Regions from separate parts of the Agrobacterium vaccinii genome, predicted to be linked through region 1. Evidence: predicted binding sites of a transcription regulator. Region 1 holds the regulator's gene; the other holds the start of a gene.
The links. Region 1 encodes HrcA, which represses chaperone genes, less so after heat shock. Its sites were predicted from a motif close to GTTAGCACTCNCNNNNNGNGAGTGCTAAC; they were not measured.
Positions count from the first base shown of each region.

Region 2: a site for HrcA is predicted at 4,895-4,923, ahead of groES (co-chaperone GroES). Genes of this name have one in related genera too.

Region 1 covers NZ_CP054150.1:3,723-13,737, forward strand. The annotation lists gene hemW (radical SAM family heme chaperone HemW) at 1-1,165, opposite strand, end outside; gene rdgB (RdgB/HAM1 family non-canonical purine NTP pyrophosphatase) at 1,165-1,809, opposite strand; gene rph (ribonuclease PH) at 1,827-2,543, opposite strand; gene hrcA (heat-inducible transcriptional repressor HrcA) at 2,703-3,794, shown strand; gene grpE (nucleotide exchange factor GrpE) at 3,909-4,544, shown strand; gene HRR99_RS00055 (dienelactone hydrolase family protein) at 4,597-5,721, opposite strand; gene ptsN (PTS IIA-like nitrogen regulatory protein PtsN) at 5,746-6,207, opposite strand; gene hpf (ribosome hibernation-promoting factor, HPF/YfiA family) at 6,287-6,862, opposite strand; gene rpoN (RNA polymerase factor sigma-54) at 7,087-8,634, opposite strand; gene lptB (LPS export ABC transporter ATP-binding protein) at 8,818-9,615, opposite strand; gene HRR99_RS00080 (LptA/OstA family protein) at 9,641-10,015, opposite strand, start outside.
Region 2 covers NZ_CP054150.1:465,166-475,180, reverse strand. The annotation lists gene HRR99_RS02275 (bifunctional riboflavin kinase/FAD synthetase) at 257-1,237, opposite strand; gene HRR99_RS02270 (TIGR01459 family HAD-type hydrolase) at 1,266-2,114, opposite strand; gene HRR99_RS02265 (acyltransferase family protein) at 2,326-3,447, shown strand; gene chrA (chromate efflux transporter) at 3,481-4,812, opposite strand; gene groES (co-chaperone GroES) at 4,985-5,281, shown strand; gene groL (chaperonin GroEL) at 5,346-6,980, shown strand; gene HRR99_RS02245 (hypothetical protein) at 7,317-7,832, shown strand; gene HRR99_RS02240 (DoxX family protein) at 7,978-8,424, shown strand; gene hisG (ATP phosphoribosyltransferase) at 8,498-9,193, opposite strand; gene HRR99_RS02230 (ATP phosphoribosyltransferase regulatory subunit) at 9,190-10,015, opposite strand, start outside.

The sequences.
Region 1 (10,015 bases):
TGCCTGATGGTGTGCAGCGCAGGCGTGAATTGCCCAGACGCTCGATGAAGCCGTGTTGCAGCAGGAAGTCTTCCTTGTCGGGATCGAGGTCGCGGCCGGAGAGATCGCTCCAGCGGGCAAGATCAACGCCTTCGCGCAGGCGCAGGCCCATGAGCAGAAGCTCATCGGACTGTTCTTCGACACCCAGCATTTCCTGATCCAGAATGCCATGGCCATCGCGTTCGACGGCCTCAAGCCAGGTTTCCGGGTGGCGTTCGGTGGCGGTGGCGAGTTTTGCGCCGCCTTTGGTCAGACGCCCATGCGCGCCGGGGCCGATGCCGGCATAGTCGCCGTAGCGCCAGTAGGTCAGGTTATGGCGGCTTTCAGCACCCGGTATGGCGTGGTTGGAGACTTCGTAAGCGGGCATGCCGTGTCGCGCGGTGATTTCCTGCGTTGCCTCATACAGCAGCGCGGATTGGTCCCCATCGGGCACGATCAACTTACCTGCCTTGTGCAGACCGTAAAAAGCGGTGCCTTCCTCGATGGTCAGCTGGTAGAGCGACAGGTGATCGACGGCATAGGAAATGGCTTCGACGAGTTCCTTTTCCCATTCCTCGACCGTCTGGTTGGGGCGGGCATAGATGAGATCGAACGACATGCGCGGGAAGATCTCGCGGGCCAGCCGGATGGCTTTCAGCGCATCGGTGACATCATGCAGGCGGCCCAGAAATTTCAGGTCACGGTCGTTCAGCGCCTGCACGCCCATGGAGACACGGTTGACGCCAGCGGCGCGATAACCGCGAAAACGCTCCGCTTCGACGCTGGACGGGTTGGCTTCCATGGTGATTTCGATGCCATCGGGCACATGCCAGAAACGGGCGATGCCATCCAGAATGGCGCCAACGGTCTGCGGGTCCATCAGCGATGGCGTGCCGCCGCCCAGGAAAACGCTGGTCACGACCTTTGCGCCGCTCAGCTGCCGCATCGTGTCCATTTCACGCAGGAAGGCGGCAACGAAACGGTCCTGATCCACAGGCTTGTGGCGGACATGGCTGTTGAAATCGCAATAGGGGCACTTGGCCGCGCAGAAGGGCCAATGCACATAGATGCCGAAACCGGGCTCACCGGTATCGGGCAGCAGCGTCGCATCGGGGGCAGGGGAGAACCTGCTCCCGAGATCGATCATCATGCGTCCAGACAGGTTTCGACGAATGTCTTGAAGGCGCGGGCGCGGTGGGAGAGCGCCTGTGCGTCACCGGGCTTCCAGCCATGCTTTTCCTCGGCTGTCATCTCGCCGAAGGTCGTCTCGTGTCCTTCCGGCTGGAAGATTGGGTCGTAACCGAAGCCGCTGGCACCACGCGGTGGCCATGCAACGGTCCCTTCGATCTCGCCGCGGAAGAATTCGGTATGGCCATCGGGCCATGCGAGGCACAGCACGCTGACAAAGCGGCAGGTGCGGGCGGAAGGCTCCGTCGCGCCGCGCTCCTGCAACGCATCCTCCACCTTCTGCATTGCCATGGCGAAATCGCGGGTACCGTCAGCCGTTTCCGCCCAATTGGCGGTGTAGACGCCGGGATTGCCGTCGAGCGCATCGATCACCAGACCGCTATCATCGGACAGCGATGGCAAACCGGACGCTTGCGCAGACGCCAGCGCCTTGATGGCGGCGTTTTCCTCGAATGTCGTGCCGGTCTCGTCGGGTTCTGCGAAATTCAGCTCCGCAGCCGACTTGGCGGAAAAACCGAGAGGGCCGATGAGATCGGCGATTTCAGTAATCTTACCCTTGTTGTGGCTGGCAACGACGATGGTTCTGGTGTCGAGTTTGCGCATGGTTTTGATGTCCTGGCTCAGGCAATCGTCTGCTTTTGCAGCTCAACGAGTTCCGCGCAGCCGGTCTTGGCAAGACCGAGCAGCGTCAGGAATTCCTCTTCCGAGAAAGGCGCGCCTTCAGCCGTGCCCTGAATTTCAACGATGCCACCGGAACCGGTGATGACGAAGTTGGCGTCGGTTTCAGCCGAAGAATCTTCTAGGTAATCGAGATCGATCACCGGCTGGCTGGCGAAAATACCGCAGGAAATGGCGGCGATATGGTCTTTCAGGACCTTCTCGACCTTGATCATGTTCCGCGTTTCCATCCACTTCAGGCAGTCGTGAAGAGCAATCCAGGCGCCGGTGATGGAGGCTGTGCGGGTGCCGCCATCGGCCTGAATGACATCACAGTCGATGCTGATCTGGCGTTCGCCCAGCGCCTGAAGATCGACCACGGCGCGCAGCGACCGACCGATCAGCCGCTGGATTTCCTGGGTGCGGCCACCCTGCTTGCCGGACGCGGCTTCGCGACGCATGCGCTCGTGTGTGGAACGCGGCAGCATGCCGTATTCGGCTGTCACCCAGCCCTTGCCGCTGTTGCGCAGCCATGGTGGCGTCTTTTCTTCAAGGCTGGCGGTGACGAGAACATGCGTATCGCCAAATTTGACCAGACAGGAGCCTTCTGCGTGCTTGGAGAAGTTGCGCTCAAAAGAAACTTTGCGCATCTGATCGAGTTTTCTGCCTGAAGGCCGCATGTGGTTCGTCTCCGTGTTGATCTGCGCCTTCTAAGGCCGCAGCACCGGTTTTGCAAAGGAAAAGCGGGTCTCAGCACCGCCACCTTGGAATTTCCGTTTTCACTTGTGCAAGCGAATGACTATATTCCTTACAGTACTGAATTGATGAAGAGCTGGCGAATGGGCGTTTCTCCTCCGATTGGAACAGAACCGGGTGCGCTGCTGGATGATCGCTCACGCGAGATTTTCCGGCGCATCGTCGAAGGCTATCTCGAAAATGGCGAGCCACTGGGCTCGCGCAGCCTTTCGCGCCTGCTGCCAATGTCTCTGTCTCCCGCCTCCGTTCGCAACGTCATGAGCGATCTGGAACAGCTTGGCCTGATCTATTCGCCGCATATCAGCGCCGGCCGCTTGCCGACGCAAAGCGGGCTTCGCTTCTTCGTAGACGCCTTTATGCAGGTGGCCGATCTGCCTGCCGAACAGCGCGCCAGCATCGACCGGCAGATCGGCCCGGTCTCAGGGCGCGAACAATCGATAGAGGGTCTTCTGACGGAAGCGAGCCGCATGCTCTCGGGCATGTCGCGGGGCGCCGGTTTGGTGCTGACGACCAAAAGCGACGCCGTTCTCAAGCACGTGGAATTCATTCGCCTGGAGCCGACCAAGGGTCTCGCCATTCTGGTCGGCGACAACAATCAGGTCGAGAACCGTATCATCGAACTGCCCGCCGGGATTACCTCGTCGCAATTGACGGAAGCGGCCAATTTTATCAACGCGCATCTTTCCGGGCAGACGCTGCCGGAACTGCGCAACCAGCTTCTGCGTCAGAAGTCTGAGCTGCAAAGCGCGCTGAGTACGCTCGCGCAGGATCTGGTGGAGCGCGGCCTGGCTGTCTGGTCGGGCGATAATGAAGAGGGTAAACTCGGGCGGCTCATCGTACGCGGACGCTCCAATCTTCTGGAAGGGCTGGCCGGCGAAGAAGACATCGACAGGGTGCGGCTGCTGTTCGATGATCTCGAGCGCAAGGACAATCTGATCGAGGTTCTCAATCTGGCCGAGACAGGGTCTGGCGTGCGGATTTTTATCGGATCGGAAAACAAGCTGTTTTCCCTGTCGGGCTCATCTCTGATCGTCGCGCCCTACAGGGATGATGAGAACCGGGTGGTGGGTGCGGTCGGCGTCATCGGTCCGACACGGCTCAACTACTCCCGTATCGTGCCGATGGTAGACTATACCGCCCAGATTATGGCCCGACTTTCCAGCCAAAGACGCTGATCCTCAAAAGACATCACCGAATCCGAAACGGATTTGCCCGCGAGCCTTGATTTTTGCCCGGCAAAGCTCGATATCGGGCTCAACCCATGAACACATGTGAAGCTGGAGAACGTCATGACCGATGACAACAACAAGACCGGACCTGACGCAGACGTCGTAGACGAGGCTGCCGACACTGCTGCTGTTGAAGACGCAGGGCAAGAGCAGGCAGAGCCAGATCCAATCGACGTCTTGAAGGCCGAAAACGCCGATCTGCGCGATAAATTTCTGCGCCTCGCTGCGGAAATGGACAATCTGCGCCGCCGCACCGAGCGCGACGTGAAGGATGCCAAGGCCTATTCCGTTGCAGGCTTTGCCCGCGACATGCTGGCCGTTTCCGACAATCTGCGCCGTGCCCTCGACACCATCCCCGAGGAGCTGAAGACGAATTCCGAAGCTGGCATTGCCGGGCTGATCGAAGGCGTCGATATGACTGAGCGCTCGATGCTATCGGCGCTGGAGCGTCATGGTGTGCGCAAGATGGATGCGGAAGGACAGAAGTTCGATCCGAATTTCCACCAGGCTATGTTCGAAATTCCCAATACGGCGGTTCCGAACAACACGGTCGTGCAGGTCGTCCAAGCGGGCTTTACCATTGGCGATCGCGTGCTGCGCCCAGCGATGGTCGGCGTTGCCAAGGGCGGCCCCAAGGGTGATGCGCCCACAGCGGCTGAGCCGGGCACGAGCGGCCTGAACGAAAAAGACGCGTAATGTAGACGGTCCACCCCGGTCTATGGCCGGGGTGGACCGCTATCAGGCGGTTTTATGTCTTGGCTAGATCGAACTGGCGATCCAGCCAGTCATAGGCGTAATCCTGCTGAACAGCTTCGAAGGCATGGCCACCGGGCCAGATTTTGCTCTCGAAACCATGCCCAGCGCCCCACGCGTCCCAAACCCCACTCATTTTCTGAAAAGCCGTTTTAACGGACGCGAGCGGAAACAGCGTGTCTTGCTCGCCTGCGAAGATCAGCATCGGGTTGGGTGCGCAAAGGCTTGCCACATCCGGGTAGTCCATATGCTGCATCAGCCCCGGATGGGTCATGTGCCAGGCTGACCCTCCACGACAATGATTATTGCCGGGTTCCATCAGGCCCTCAGCCGTCGCCATCCAGTTGACCGCACTCACAGCCTTGATTGTATCGCTCAGCGCTGCTGCCTGCCAGGCGCGGAACGCACCCATTGAAAAGCCGATAGCCGCGACACGGGTGCTATCCACTTGGCGGAGGCTACTGAGAAAATCCGCAGCGCGCGTATCCTCCAGTGCCATCAAGCCCGCCAATGAACTGCCCATGTTGAAAAGATTGGCGGCAAGAGCCTGCTGGCCATCATAGGTCAGGGGGCCGCGGTCTCCCCAGCCCAGGGCATCGGTCACCAGCACGACATAACCACGGCGGGCAAGTTCATCCGCCGGAAAGCGCCCGGAAAAGAACCTTGCCGTCCATGCCTTGGCGGATGTCAGGCGGGCATCGTCGTCCCAGGGCTCCACAAGCTTTTCCTTGCCGATATCGAACTGCGATCCATGGTCGTGATAAAAAATCGCTGCTGGAAACGGGCCTTCGCCCTTTGGCACCAGCAGAAAGGCCTGTACCCGACTGTCAGAGGTCAGGTTGAAGGCGATCTTGTGTGCGATGTAGCTGCCACGATCCTTGGAGGCCATCGTGGACGGTGTGAACGGGGTATCGTCTGGCTGTTGCTGGGTCAACGCGTGAAGTTTGGCCCGTGCCGTGGCCTTCCACGCGCAAACATCGTCTTCGCCGGGTCGCCAGCTAAGAGGAAAATGAAGTCTTTGCTTTAGCGAGGCGGAGAAGACCGGCAGATGATCGGGCATTACACCCTGCGTCTGGGCGCGAGTACCCGTTTCAGACGTAGGGTCGCTGCTGTTCTCCATCAGCCCGTGACCTGTGCCACGCACTCAGGCCGCTGTGGCCTGTTCCTGGTTGAGGAAGGTATAAATCGCCGTGTCGGATTCCGTTGCCCGCAGTTTGGCAACCAATTCAGGGTCACGCAGCACGCGCGCAATACGCGACAGCGCCTTCAAATGGTCGGCACCAGCGCCTTCTGGCGCCAGAAGAAGGAACACCAGATCGACCGGCTGGTCGTCGAGCGCTTCGAAATCGACGGCATTTTCCAGGCGTGCAAAAACGCCCACGATGGTGTTGATGCTGGCCAGCTTGCCGTGCGGGATGGCAATGCCATGGCCCACGCCGGTCGAGCCCAGCCGCTCACGCTGCAATATGACGTCGAAAACTTCCCGCTCAGGCACTCCGGTGATCCTGGACGCTCTTGCCGCCAATTCCTGAAGGAGCTGCTTTTTGGAATTGACCTTGAGGGCGGGAATAATCGCATCTTGTTGCAGCAAATCTGCCAACGCCATTCTGTTTATCCTTCATGCCATCGAGACGAAGGGAGTGCCACCGCATGGCGGCTGCACTCCCGATGTCCTGTCAGACTATTCAGTTCTTGATCGTCGCCGCGTCAATCCAGCCGATGTTTCCATCGTTGCGGCGGTAAACGATATTGAGTTCCTTGCCCGGGCTGCGGAACAGCAACACCGGCTCGTCTGTCATGTCCAGCGCCATGACCGCGCTTGCAACCGTCATCGTCTTGACCTGCTTGGAGGTCTCGGCAACGATGGTCGGTGCGAAATCTTCCGGCAGCTCGTCGTCCTCATCCGGCACGGCATCCATCACGGTATAGGGAAATTCTTCCATGATACCATTTGCCGAAGCGCCGTTGTGGTGGTCCTTCAGTTTTCTTTTATATCTGCGAAGGCGCTTTTCTATCCGCGCCGCTGCCGCATCGAAACTCGCCTGTGGATCGTTGGCCTGTCCCGCTGCATGCAAGACGACCCCGGTATCGAGGTGGATCTTGCAATCGGCATCGAAACGCGCGCCAGATTTCTCCACAGTCACTTGACCGGAATACCCCCCGTCAAAGTATTTGGTAATCGCCAGGCTAATGTTGTCCTCGATCCTCTGACGGAACGATTCGCCGATATCCATATGTTTACCAGATACACGCACACTCATGGAATTTTTCCTTTTTCAGTGATTTGCGTGTACCAGCTTACGTCAAGCGACGCGCTCATCCAAGCGTTTCGAGTCCGTTTCGGTCTCATTCCGGCTTGGCGCAAAAGCGCCGCATGTATTTAACGGTTGATCCGGCCCCTGCCCTCTATGCGGCGAGCTTCTAGCCTCGCGGGCATCAAGAGTCAATTAACATTATTAACAAATTGAAATATATGAATTTTTCGTTACGAAGCGGTAACTTTTGCCATGGCTTTTTTCTCCCGACGCCGCTGTACGGATGACGGAATATTCATCGCTTCACGATATTTTGCGACCGTTCGCCGCGCCAGTTCGACACCGTTTTTTTTCAGAATTTCGACGATATCATCGTCTGAAAGTACGGCATCTGGCGCTTCTTGCGTGATCATGATCCTGATGCGGTGCCGCACGGCTTCAGCCGAATGGCTGTCGCCGCCCTCAACCGCCCCAATTGAAACGCTGAAGAAATATTTGAGTTCGAACAGGCCGCGCGGCGTAAGCATGTATTTGCGTGACGTGACCCGGCTGACGGTGGACTCGTGCATCTTGATCGCGTCGGCCACCTGTCTGAGGTTGAGTGGGCGCAGGTGATCGACACCGTGCAGCAGGAATGCGTCCTGCTGCCGCACGATTTCGCTTGCAACCTTCATGATGGTCTTGGCGCGCTGGTCGAGACTGCGGGTCAGCCAGCTTGCGGTCTGCATGCACTCGGACATAAATTCTCCATCCTCGCCCTCACGGCATTTGAGTTTGGAGACCTGAGCAAAATAGGTCTGGTTGACAAGGACGCGGGGGAGGGTTTCCGGGTTGAGCTCTATCAGCCAACCTCCGTCGGAGGACGGCCTGACGATGATGTCGGGCACGATGGTTTCCGAAATCCCGGTCTCAAAGCCTGCGCCCGGTCTGGGGTTGAGCGACCGGATTTCGGCGAGCATGTCGAGGAGGTCTTCTTCGCCCACCCCGCAAAGCCGCTTCAGAGAGACGAAGTCACGTTTCGCCAACAGCTCGAGATTGCTGACGAACGCTTTCATCGCCGGATCGAGGCGATCCTTCTGTGCCAGTTGGATGGACAGGCATTCGCTGAGCGAGCGGGCAAAAATACCGGGTGGATCGAGTGCCTGTAGCGCGGTGAGGACGGCATTCACGTCACGCTCGTCTTTGCCAAGGCGCTCAGCAATCTCGTTGACGGCGTCCGCAGCCAGATAGCCGGTCTCATCCAAGTGATCGAGCAGGGCATCCGCGATCACCCGGTGCTGAAGAGAGGTGACGGTAAAGGGCAATTGTTGACCAATATGGTCCCGCAGACTGGGCTTGCCCGCAACAAAATCGTCGAGATCATAGGCCTCGGAAGACTCGGCGCCCGGCATGGATTTCCACTGGCCGATCAGCTCCGGTGCATCCGCCTTTGGCGCTGCGCTATCATCTGGAAAGACGTTCTCGAAATTCGTGTCGAGCTGCTCGTTGAGACTGCTGGCGCGGTCGCCGTACCACTCTTCGGGATCGTGAGCGCTTTCGGAGAACTGGTCTGTGGTGAGTTCCGCCTGGGCATAGCTGTCTTCGACGGATGCAGAAGCGCTGCCCAAATCGCTATCGTTTGCCACAATTTCCAGCAGCGGATTTTTTTCAACTTCCTGAGCGATGAATTGTGTCAGCTCGATATGGGTCATCTGAAGCAGCTGGATCGACTGCATCAGTTGCGGGGTCATGACCAGAGACTGGCTCTGACGCAGCAAAAGACTGGCGGACAAGGCCATGGCGGACGCTAAACTCCCATAAACCCTTTACCCGTCGATATTTTTGAAAAAATCTGAACGGGGAGGTAGAACTTGGCCCAAAAATTGCTTTTTATTTTTGTTTGGTCAAGCTCAACTGTCAGGTCGAGTGGAAGATTCTTTGCGTGGACCGTTAACCGGACCTAAGTTTTACGGCCAAGTGACTTACAGGCTGAAATTATTGCCGAGATACAGGCGGCGGACGTCAGCATTGTTGACGATTTCCGAAGCGCGACCATGGGTCAATACTTCCCCCGCATGGATGATATAGGCGCGGTCGATCAGACCCAGTGTTTCACGAACATTGTGGTCGGTGATGAGAACACCGATGCCGCGGGCTGTGAGGTGACGCACCAGATTCTGGATGTCGCTGACCGAAATCGGGTCAACACCTGCAAAGGGTTCATCCAGCAGCATGAAGGTCGGGTCGGTCGCCAGCGCACGGGCGATTTCCAGACGGCGACGCTCACCACCAGACAGCGCGACCGCTGGCGACTTGCGCAGTTGCGAAATGTGAAACTCTTCCAGGAGTTCATCAAGCTTGCGATTGCGCTTCTTCTCGTCGCGCTCATGCACTTCGAGAACCGCACGAATATTGTCTTCGACCGTCAGTCCACGAAAGATCGATGCTTCCTGCGGAAGATATCCGACGCCGAGCCGCGAGCGGCGATACATCGGCATGCCGGTCACGTCATTGCCGTTGATGGCGATCTTGCCGCTATCGACGGGAACGAGGCCGGTGATCATGTAGAAACATGTGGTCTTGCCAGCGCCGTTGGGGCCTAGAAGGCCCACGGCCTCACCACGACGCACGACGAGCGAGACACCATTGACGACACGGCGGGTGTTGTAGGTCTTGGTCAGGCCGTGGGCGATCAATGTGCCCTCGTACCGCGCCTTGTCACCGGGAGCGATATCCGCCTCGAGTGCGCGTGCGGAGCCTGCGCCGAACAGCTTTGACATGGATGGTATCTTCACGGGCTGGGAACTACTGCTTTTTCTGGGACTTGGGGTCGAGCATGATGCGGACAGGCCCGCCACAGCTTTCGAGCTTTGCTTCACCCGTGTTCATCAGGACGGTCAACTTACAGCCGGTGAAGACATTGGTGTCCTGCGAGAGAACGACCTGTTTTCCCGAGAGAATGAACGTCTGCGCCGCCATGTCGAATTCACCCTTGTCGGCTGTCGCCTTCTGGGTGCCCGATGTCAGGTAAACAGAGTTATCGACGAAGATCTTGTCGATATCCGCACCGCCGCTGGTGATCGATGAATTGGCAGCAGCGCCTTCGCCGTTGCTTTTATAAAGCACGGTCATCTTGCCCGCCTGCAACGTCGTCGTTCCCTGCACGACCTTCACATTTCC
Region 2 (10,015 bases), 460 kb from region 1:
GGCGCCCCCTCATTCAAGCTGAGAGGTCGCGCCGTCTTGAGTGCAAGAGGGCAAAAGCGGAAGGCGCTCAAGGCAAGCGCCGAAATCCCGGACCTTTCGGCTGCTTACTGCGCGCGAAAGGCCGGGCCAATAATTCGGGAAATGAACGTCAACCGAAATTGGTACATTCGCAATGTTTATGTGTTTTTCCGGTAAAAAGGAAGAGGTTAAGGGCACGAATATGCCCTTGTTGGCCGACAAAACCGCTGGCCAAGCATCAAAAGGAAAGCCTCGCGTCCAACTCTCCCAGCGGCGTCACACCTGACAACAACGCCCTCGCCTCTTCCTCGTCGCGCTTGATCTGAGCGACCAGAGCTTCCAGCCCGTCGAATTTCAGCTCGTCGCGCAGATGGCCGAAAAAGGAGACCGAGCAAATCTCGCCATAGAGATCGCCGGAAAAATCGAAGAGAAAGGTTTCCAGAAGGGCCGCGCCATCCTCCGTCACCGTCGGGCGATAGCCGAAGCTGGCGACGCCATCATACAGGCTCCCATCCGCCCGGCGGAAACGCACCGCGTAAATACCGGGCTTCAGTTCCGTTTCCGGTGGCAACGCCATGTTGGCGGTGGGATAACCCAGCGTGCGGCCCAGCTTCTGCCCGCCGATGACTTCCGCTTCGACGGTGTAGCGATATCCCAGCAGGCCAGCGGCACCGGCAACATCGCCTTGCGCCAGCAAGTCCCGGATGCGGCTGGAGGAGACGACTTCTGCCCCTTCATCGCGGAAGGAATCGATCAGCATCACATCGAAGCCGTGCCTTTTCCCGGCGGCCATCAGATAGGCCGGGCCACCTTCGCGTCCCTTGCCGAAGTGGAAATCGACGCCGGTGACGACGGCACTTGCACCCAGCCAGTCGACCAGAATGGATTTGACGAAATCTTCCGCAGACCGCTGCGAAAAATCCCGGTCAAACGGGTATTCGATGACGGAGTTGAACCCTTCGGCTTCCAGCACCCGCGCCTTGACAGACGCAGGTGTGAGGCGGAAGACCGGCGTCTCGGGGCGAAACACGGTGCGCGGATGCGGCTCGAATGTGAGCACCAGAGCCGGGACGTTGCGCGACGCGGCAAGCTCCAGCGCACGGTCCAGCACGGCGCGGTGGCCACGATGGACACCGTCGAAATTGCCAATGGCGATGACGCCGCCCTTCAGGTTTTCGGGCAGCGGTTCCTTCTTTTCATTGCGATGAAACACGGTCATGGGCAGACTCTATTCCGATGCCACACAGTTAGGCAAGACGTGGCATCCACCAGCCGGGAGCGGCGTTCTGACTTTTGAGATAGGCATTCAGCAGCGCCTCGTCCGTCTCACCGTTCAGCGTATATTCCGCCGCATGAATGCCGCCGCTGATATAGAGAAGCTGGAGGCCTGCATTGATGGCACCCTTTACATCCGTCGGCATACCATCGCCGATGGCCAGCACCCGGTCTTTCGCAAAATCGCCACGCACCTCTTTGGCCGCTGTCATGCAGGCCTCGTAGATCGGCGAATGCGGCTTGCCCGCTATGCGAACCTCACCACCCAATTGCTCGTAGTAAGCGGCGACGGCTCCGGCACAGGGAATGATGCGCTCGCCACGCTCCACCACCAGATCGGGGTTGGCGCAGATCATCGGCACGCCGCGGGCAACGAAGCCTTTGAGCATCTCCGTATAATCTTCCGGCGTTTCCGTCTCGTCATCGAAGAAGCCGGTGCAGACGACGGCTGTCGCCTCTGCTTCCAGCGCGATCTCGACGTCGAGACCGTCCATCAGCGGCAGGTCGCGCTCTGGTCCCAGCAGGAAGACTTTTTTCGGCCCTTGCGCAATCAATTCGCGCGTCACATCGCCCGAGGTGATGATGCGGTCATAGGCGCTATCGGGAACTCCCAGCGCCCGCAACTGCGGGATGACGCCCGGCGCCGGGCGCGGAGAATTGGTAATGAGGACGACCGTCTTGCCCGCCTTACGCGCGGCTTCCAGCGCAGTGGCGGCGTGGGGAAACGCGACAACACCGTTGTGCAACACGCCCCAGACATCGGACAGAACGACGTCGAACCGATCTGTGATTTCGCCAAGGGTGGAAATGCGGTGGGCCATGAGCTGCTTCCAGACTTTCAAAAATGCCAGATTTTCCAAAAATGCTTGGGGGTGACATGGCAAACCGGCACGCCGATTACAAGCAAAAAGGTGTCTCAGCGCCCAAGGCGTAAAAACGAAAACTCGCCTTATTGCACTGCAACATATTGCGATCACACGCCTGACGTGTTTTAAAGCAGTGGGGCTGGCTTACTCAACCGAGGAGCCATCGATGAAGAGAATTGACCAACTCGAGGGTCTTCGCGGTCTTTTGGCCGCATGGGTTGTTCTGGTTCACCTGCTGCCCGCAGCCGGTATCGATCCAGACAGCATGGGTGCGCTGAAACCGCTGATCAACGAGAAAATCCGGGTGCAAATCTTCTGCATCATGAGCGGTTTCGTGATTTTCGTCATGATGTCCTCGTTGTCGGAAGACTATTCCACCTACATCACACGCCGCATCAAACGCATTTATCCCGTCTATATTTTCGCGTTTTTCCTGTCGATCGGTTTTGCATGGGTCGCCTATCAGGCGCTGCTAACCGCTGATTTCAACAGTGTGCGCAATGCAGGCCGCATCGCCATTCTCGACCGCAGTTTCGAAAGCTGGGAAATGCACACGCTTGCTCATATGACCATGCTGCACGGCATCATTCCCGATAGCTGGTTGCCGCTGGGGGCCTATGCGTTTTTGGGGCAGGCGTGGAATATTTCCACGGAATTCCAGTTCTATCTCATCGCGCCGCTGGCCTTCTGGTGCCTTCACCATTCCAGCAATCTTGTACGCGCAGGCTTTGTGGTCGCCTCCGTCATGGGCGTCTGGTATTTCCGCCATTGGCCGAACGGGGCGATCCTCGCCAATTACGCGATCTATTTCGCGTCGGGCATTGCCAGCTATTATCTCTGGAAAATGCGCTGGGACGACCAGCCCTTCATGTCGCCGCCCGTGGTCCTGCCACTGGCGGCCATCGTCGGCTATTTCGATCTGGCCATCGGCGCATGGATTTTCGTCTTCACCAGCGCCATCATGGTGCGCGACAAGGGCCGCAAGAAGGGTTTCGTGGCGATGTTTCTGGAGCATCCCGTCATGATGTTCCTCGGCACCGTCTCCTATTCGCTCTATCTGCTGCACATGATCCCGCTCTATGGCTGGATGTATGTGCTGAACGATCAGGGGTTCAGCCAGGGCACCTATTTCGCCATGCTGGCGGCGCTGACCTTCGCCACCGCCATTCCCTTCTCCTACCTTGCGCACAAATATGTGGAGCGGCCCTTCTATACGTCGAAAAGCCAGCGCGCGTCATCCAACGCAGGTGGGAAGGCGACGATGAGGCCTGCTGTCGAGGGCAAATAATCGTTGGTGCCGCCGTGCTATCGCGGCGGCACATCACATCAGCCAGAGGCGAAGAACACCGCCTGCGATGCCAAGCGCCAGCACCGGCACCATGCCGACTTTCCAGCGCATCAGCATCAGTAGAGACAAGGCGAGAAGCACGGTCGCGAAGGGATCAAGCGTGTTCCAGACCGGCCAGGATATGCCGGGGCCGAAGCTGGGGACGATGGCGATGCGCTTGACCTCACCAAACAGCACATGCAGCCCGAACCAGATGGAAAGGTTGAGAATGACACCAACAACCGCCGCCGTGATGGCTGACAGAGCTGCCGACAGCGCGCGATTGTTGCGCAGTTTTTCGACATAGGGTGCGCCGAGGAAAATGAAGATGAAGCTGGGCACGAATGTCGCCCAGGCGGTTACCGTCGCACCGAGAATACCTGCGACCATCGGGTCCAGCCATTCCGCGTGGCGGAAACCGGCGAGAAAGCCGATATAGGGCAGCACCAGCACCAGAGGACCGGGCGTGGCTTCGGCCAGCGCCAGACCATCCAGCATTTCGCCGGGGCTGAGCCATCCATGGGTTTCCACCGCCACCTGCGCGACATAGGCCAGCACCGCATAGGCACCGCCGAAGGTAACGACCGCCATGCGCGAGAAGAAGCTTTGCAGGGTCGCTAAGGTTTCCGGTGCGGAGAAGAGAAAGATCAGGGCCAACGGTATCTGCCAGATCACCAGCCCCAGCACGAGCCCCCTCACCCGCGACAGCAGCATGACGGGCGTGGCCTCCGCGTCGTCCTCAGTCTCCGCCTGTCCGATCTGATCGCCCCGTCGCGCTCTCAGAAAACCGAGCAGACCGGCGGCAAAAATGACGAGCGGAAACGGCAGTCCGAAGACGAATAGCGCAATAAAAGCAGCAGCGGCGATGGCCGCCAGAAAGCGGCTGACCAGCGCCCGTTTCGCCACCCGGATCAAGGCTTCGATGACGATAGCCAGCACGCAGGCTTTGAGGCCAAACAAAAGGCCGGGCAGCCAGTGCGTGTCCTGATACAGACAGTAGGCGGCGGCGAGCGCAACGATGGCGAAGAAGCCCGGCAGGATGAACAACGTTCCCGCGATGATGCCGCCGCGCACGCCATGCATAAGCCAGCCGATATAGGTGGCCAGTTGTTGCGCCTCCGGCCCCGGCAGCAACATGCAATAATTGAGGGCGTGCATGAAGCGCGCATCAGATACCCAGCGTTTCTCATCCACCAGAACGCGGTGCATCATGCCGATCTGGCCTGCTGGTCCGCCAAAGCTGAGGCAACCGATGCGGGCGAAGACCGATGTGAGTTCGGCGAGAGATGGTTTGGCAGTCGGTGGCGGGCTTACAAAATCTGTCATGAACCGCTGATAACCATTTTATGTGAAATATTTCCGACAGGCCGTTCTTGACTCGTCACAGCGGCACCCCTATCTCTGCCTCGCTAGCACTCTCCAATGAAGAGTGCTAACAATCATCACTCGGACCTTTTTGTGAGGTTCGTTCAGGTCATTTGATCGAGGGATTAGACTAATGACAAGCACAACTTTCCGCCCGCTGCATGACCGCGTCGTTGTTCGTCGCGTTGAGTCTGAAGCAAAGACCAAGGGCGGCATCATCATTCCAGATACCGCCAAGGAAAAGCCACAGGAAGGCGAAATCGTCGCTGTTGGCACCGGCGCTCGCGACGATAGCGGCAAGCTCGTTCCTTTGGACGTGAAGGCTGGCGACCGCGTTCTGTTCGGCAAGTGGTCCGGCACAGAAGTCAAGCTCGACGGCGAAGACCTTCTGATCATGAAGGAATCCGACATCATGGGCGTTATCGGCTGATTTAGCCGGTTCTTCTCACCTTTCCATGACAACCAATGGGCAATGAGCCCGGGAGTTTTCTACAATGGCAGCTAAAGAAATTAAATTCGGCCGCACAGCGCGCGAAAAGATGCTCAAGGGCGTCGACGTCCTCGCAGACGCAGTGAAGGTAACGCTCGGTCCTAAGGGTCGTAACGTCATCATCGACAAGTCCTTTGGCGCACCGCGCATCACCAAGGACGGCGTTTCTGTCGCCAAGGAAATCGAACTCGAAGACAAGTTCGAAAACATGGGCGCGCAGATGGTCCGCGAAGTTGCTTCGAAGACCAACGACATTGCCGGTGACGGCACCACGACTGCGACCGTTCTTGCACAGGCCATCGTTCGCGAAGGCAACAAGGCAGTTGCTGCCGGCATGAACCCGATGGACCTCAAGCGCGGTATCGACCTCGCTGTGTCCGAAGTCGTCAAGGACCTTCAGTCCAAGGCGAAGAAGATCTCCACGTCTGAAGAAGTTGCACAGGTCGGCACGATCTCTGCAAACGGCGACACGCAGGTCGGCAAGGATATTGCCGAAGCCATGCAGAAGGTTGGCAACGAAGGCGTTATCACCGTCGAAGAAGCCAAGACCGCCGAAACAGAACTCGAAGTCGTTGAAGGCATGCAGTTCGACCGCGGTTACCTGTCGCCTTACTTCGTCACCAACCCTGAAAAGATGGTTGCTGACCTGGAAGACGCTTACATTCTTCTCCACGAGAAGAAGCTTTCGAACCTTCAGGCCATGCTGCCTGTTCTCGAAGCTGTCGTTCAGACCGGCAAGCCACTCGTCATCATCGCTGAAGACGTTGAAGGCGAAGCTCTTGCTACGCTCGTCGTCAACAAGCTGCGTGGCGGCCTGAAGATTGCTGCTGTCAAGGCTCCTGGCTTCGGCGATCGCCGCAAGGCCATGCTAGAAGACATCGCGATCCTGACCGGCGGTACGGTTATCTCCGAAGATATCGGCATCAAGCTCGAAAACGTCACGCTCGACATGCTCGGCAAGGCGAAGAAGGTTTCGATCTCCAAGGAAAACACAACGATCGTTGACGGCTCCGGCCAGAAGACCGACATCGAAGGCCGCGTTGCCCAGATCAAGGCTCAGATCGAAGAAACATCTTCCGATTACGACCGCGAAAAGCTGCAGGAACGTCTTGCCAAGCTCGCTGGCGGCGTTGCCGTTATCCGCGTTGGCGGCTCCACGGAAATCGAAGTGAAGGAACGCAAGGACCGCATCGACGACGCTCTGAACGCGACGCGCGCTGCTGTTCAGGAAGGCATCGTCCCAGGCGGCGGTACTGCTCTTCTGCGCTCTTCCACGAAGATCACCGTCAAGGGTGCAAACGACGACCAGGAAGCTGGCATCAACATCGTTCGCCGCGCTCTTCAGTCGCTGGTTCGCCAGATCGCTGAAAACGCAGGTGACGAAGCCTCCATCGTTGTTGGCAAGATCCTCGAAAAGAACGAAGAGAACTGGGGCTACAACGCCCAGACCTCCGAGTATGGCGACATGATTGCCATGGGTATCGTCGACCCGGTCAAGGTTGTTCGCACAGCCCTGCAGAACGCAGCTTCGGTTGCTTCCCTGCTGATCACGACAGAAGCCATGATTGCAGAACTTCCTAAGAAGGAATCTGCAATGCCACAGATGCCTGGCGGCGGCATGGGCGGTATGGACTTCTAAGAAGTCTTACCCTCTGGAATACGGAAAGGCGGTCCTCACGGGCCGCCTTTTTTGCTTGTAGACGTCTTGCGATTAAATCCGTAGTGATGCACCACCGGGGCGCGCATTTTAGACGCACCAGGAGGGACTATGACAAAGGTCGAAGACGTTGCTGAACAAGAGCCATTCCGCCGTTCAGAAGTGGTCCTACGCCTCGTGTGTCTGTGCCTTTGCCTCGTGTTATATAGCTTTGGTTATGCCGCAGGCGTTATCCTATCATTGCCGCTTCCTGTGCCAGATAATATGGTTTCGCTTCTATTCGCTCTCACCAAGGACGCATTCTTCAGCAAACAGACGATGGTTTTTTTTGCGGTCGCAGCGTCCTGCGGCAGGCCACTCGAACGACCGTCGCCATCGAAGGGCCCGTATCTGAAATTTCCCGGCTGGCTTTTAAAACAGCCCTATGCCGGAATAGGCCTTGGCTTGACGATCTTCATCTCACCTTTGCTGATTGCCATCGGCTTTTCCGGCATTTCCTACATACTTGCGGTAGGCTTCATTCTCTATTTCACACCGACACTGCTGTCCCTTGGGCTTGCGGGCGCGGCACCTCTTTTGACCGCATCGGCGTTGGCCGGTTTCTTTCTCGCCAAGCTGGCTTTCTTCATCCCAATCGTCAAAACCTGCGAAGGCGACAAATCAGTCGAACTGTACTCCGGCGCTCTCGTCCCATGCGAAGATTACGTCTATCTCAAGGGAATCGAGGGCTTTGTTATTCGCCATGAGAACGCATCCGTTTTCGTGCCGCAGGAAAATCTTGCGCCATCCGCCTTTGACGTTGTTGAAACGGGTCTTCTAAGCTTAATTGATTGAGCGAGATGGCTTTCAACGACTGTCTTCAAATAGTGAACAATATGTCTTCATTCGTTTATCTTTCTTAGCTCTCTGAAATCCGGCAGAAGTGTTTCCAGAATTTATAACGGGCTTGAGAAACCGCCCGTCAACCGGAGACGCCCCAATGTCCAACACTCAGAACGCACTCGTGCTCGTCGCGCGTATTCTTCTGTCCTTCATCTTTATCTTCTCCGGCTTCGGCAAGCTAACGGATCCTGCCGGTACGGCTGGCATGATCACCGGCGCTGGCCTGCCTGCCGCAACCGCTCTTGCTTATCTCGCTGGCGCATTCGAGTTGGTCACAGGTCTTGCCATTCTCGTCGGCTTCCAGACGAAGATCGCCGCATGGGCACTGGCCGCCTTCTGCGTGTTTACCGGTCTGGTCTTCCACAGCGGCACTGTTGCCGTTCCCGGCTGGCCTGATGCCGCTCTGGGCTGGATCAACACGCTGAACGGCATCATGCTGATGAAGAACATCACGCTGGCTGGCGCTTACATCCTGCTTGCCACCTTCGGCGCTGGTGCCTACTCGCTCGACGCACGCCGTGGCCTCAGCCTCGCCCGCGCATAAGCTGCTCGTCCGTTCATGAAAAAGGCCGCTGGAGCGATCCGGCGGCCTTTTTGTTTGGATCAAATTCCAATTCTCAGACGGCAGACTTCAGCCGCGAAACGATATCGGCCACCACCGCATCACCCTCATGTTCCGGCTTGCGCGCCCGCACGAAGCAGGCTTCCGAGCGCAGAATGATGCCGTCGGTCAGGATTTTCAAATGGTTGGCCTTGAGCGTCGACCCGGTGGAGGTGATATCGACGATGATATCGGCCTGCCCTGCCGCCGGTGCACCTTCGGTGGCCCCTAAGCTTTCCACGATGCGGTAAAGCTGGATGCCGTGCTGGCGCGAAAAGAACTGCTGGGTCAGCCGCCAGTATTTGGTGGCGATGGCGAGGCGACGGCCATGGCGGGCGCGAAATTCGGAGGCGACATCGCCAAGATCGGCCATGCTGTCGACATCCAGCCAAATCTCCGGCACGGCGACGACGACATCGGCATGGCCGAAGCCGAGCCGGGCGCAGAACTCGACGCGGTTTTCGACATCGCTCAAATCCTCGCGCACGAGGTCTTCACCGGTGACGCCGAAATCCACAGTGCCATTACCGATTTCGCGGGCGATTTCGGAGGCCGAGAGATAGGCGATTTCTATATCGTCGCGCCCTTCGATGCGTCCACGATAGGAGCGGTCATTGCCGATGGCGACAACCTTGAGGCCCGCCCGCTCCAGAATGGCGGAGGAATCTTCCTTCATGCGGCCCTTGGAGGGCAGAGCAATGGTGATGGTCATGGTTTGGCCCTCACGGCTTCGATGCGATCCAGCCAGAGCGAGAACCCGACCGCCGGTATTTTGTCTTTTGCGCCGAGCAGCGTCATCAGCCGATCAAACCGACCTCCACCTGCCAGAACGGCACTCTCGCCTTCTACGCCGACTTCGAAAACGAGGCCGGTGTAGTAATCCAGCGGACGACCGAAGGCGGCACCGTAGGTGATCGCATCAAGATCGAGACCGCCATTTGCAAGCGCTGCGACACGGGCGTCGAAGGCAGACAAGGCGCCATCCAGTTTCAGTTTCGCCTTATCGGCAAATTCGGACAGCGTCTGCGATGCCTGCGACAGCGGGGCTTGCAGGGATAGAAACTGTTTCAGCAGCTCGAAACTTTCATCCGGCAGGCGCGTGGCGGCCAGTGCCAGCTTTTCCCGCAGACGGCGGGCGATTTCCTGCGGCGCGCGGCTGGCATTGGTGGAATAGCCCGTGTCCTGCATGACGCTGTCGATATACTCGACCAGCACCTTTTCTTCGCCCGTGGCCAGCAAACCAGCGACGCGCGCATCGAGCCCCGTCATGGGTTTGGGGCTGACGAGGCTTTGCAGCAGCGCTTCCAACTGCTTCGTATCGCCAAAGGCCTGCACCAGCCGCTTTTGCCAGCCTTGCGGCAAGCCGAGGGCGGCGACGACCGCTTCGAACACCTGCTGGTCACCCAGCGTCACCGTCAGTTTGCGACCGGGAAGAATCCGCGCCAGAATGCCGATGGCATCGCTGATGGCGCGTGCATCGGCGCTGGCGACATCGGTATCGCCCAAGTCTTCGATGCCGGCCTGATAAAACTCG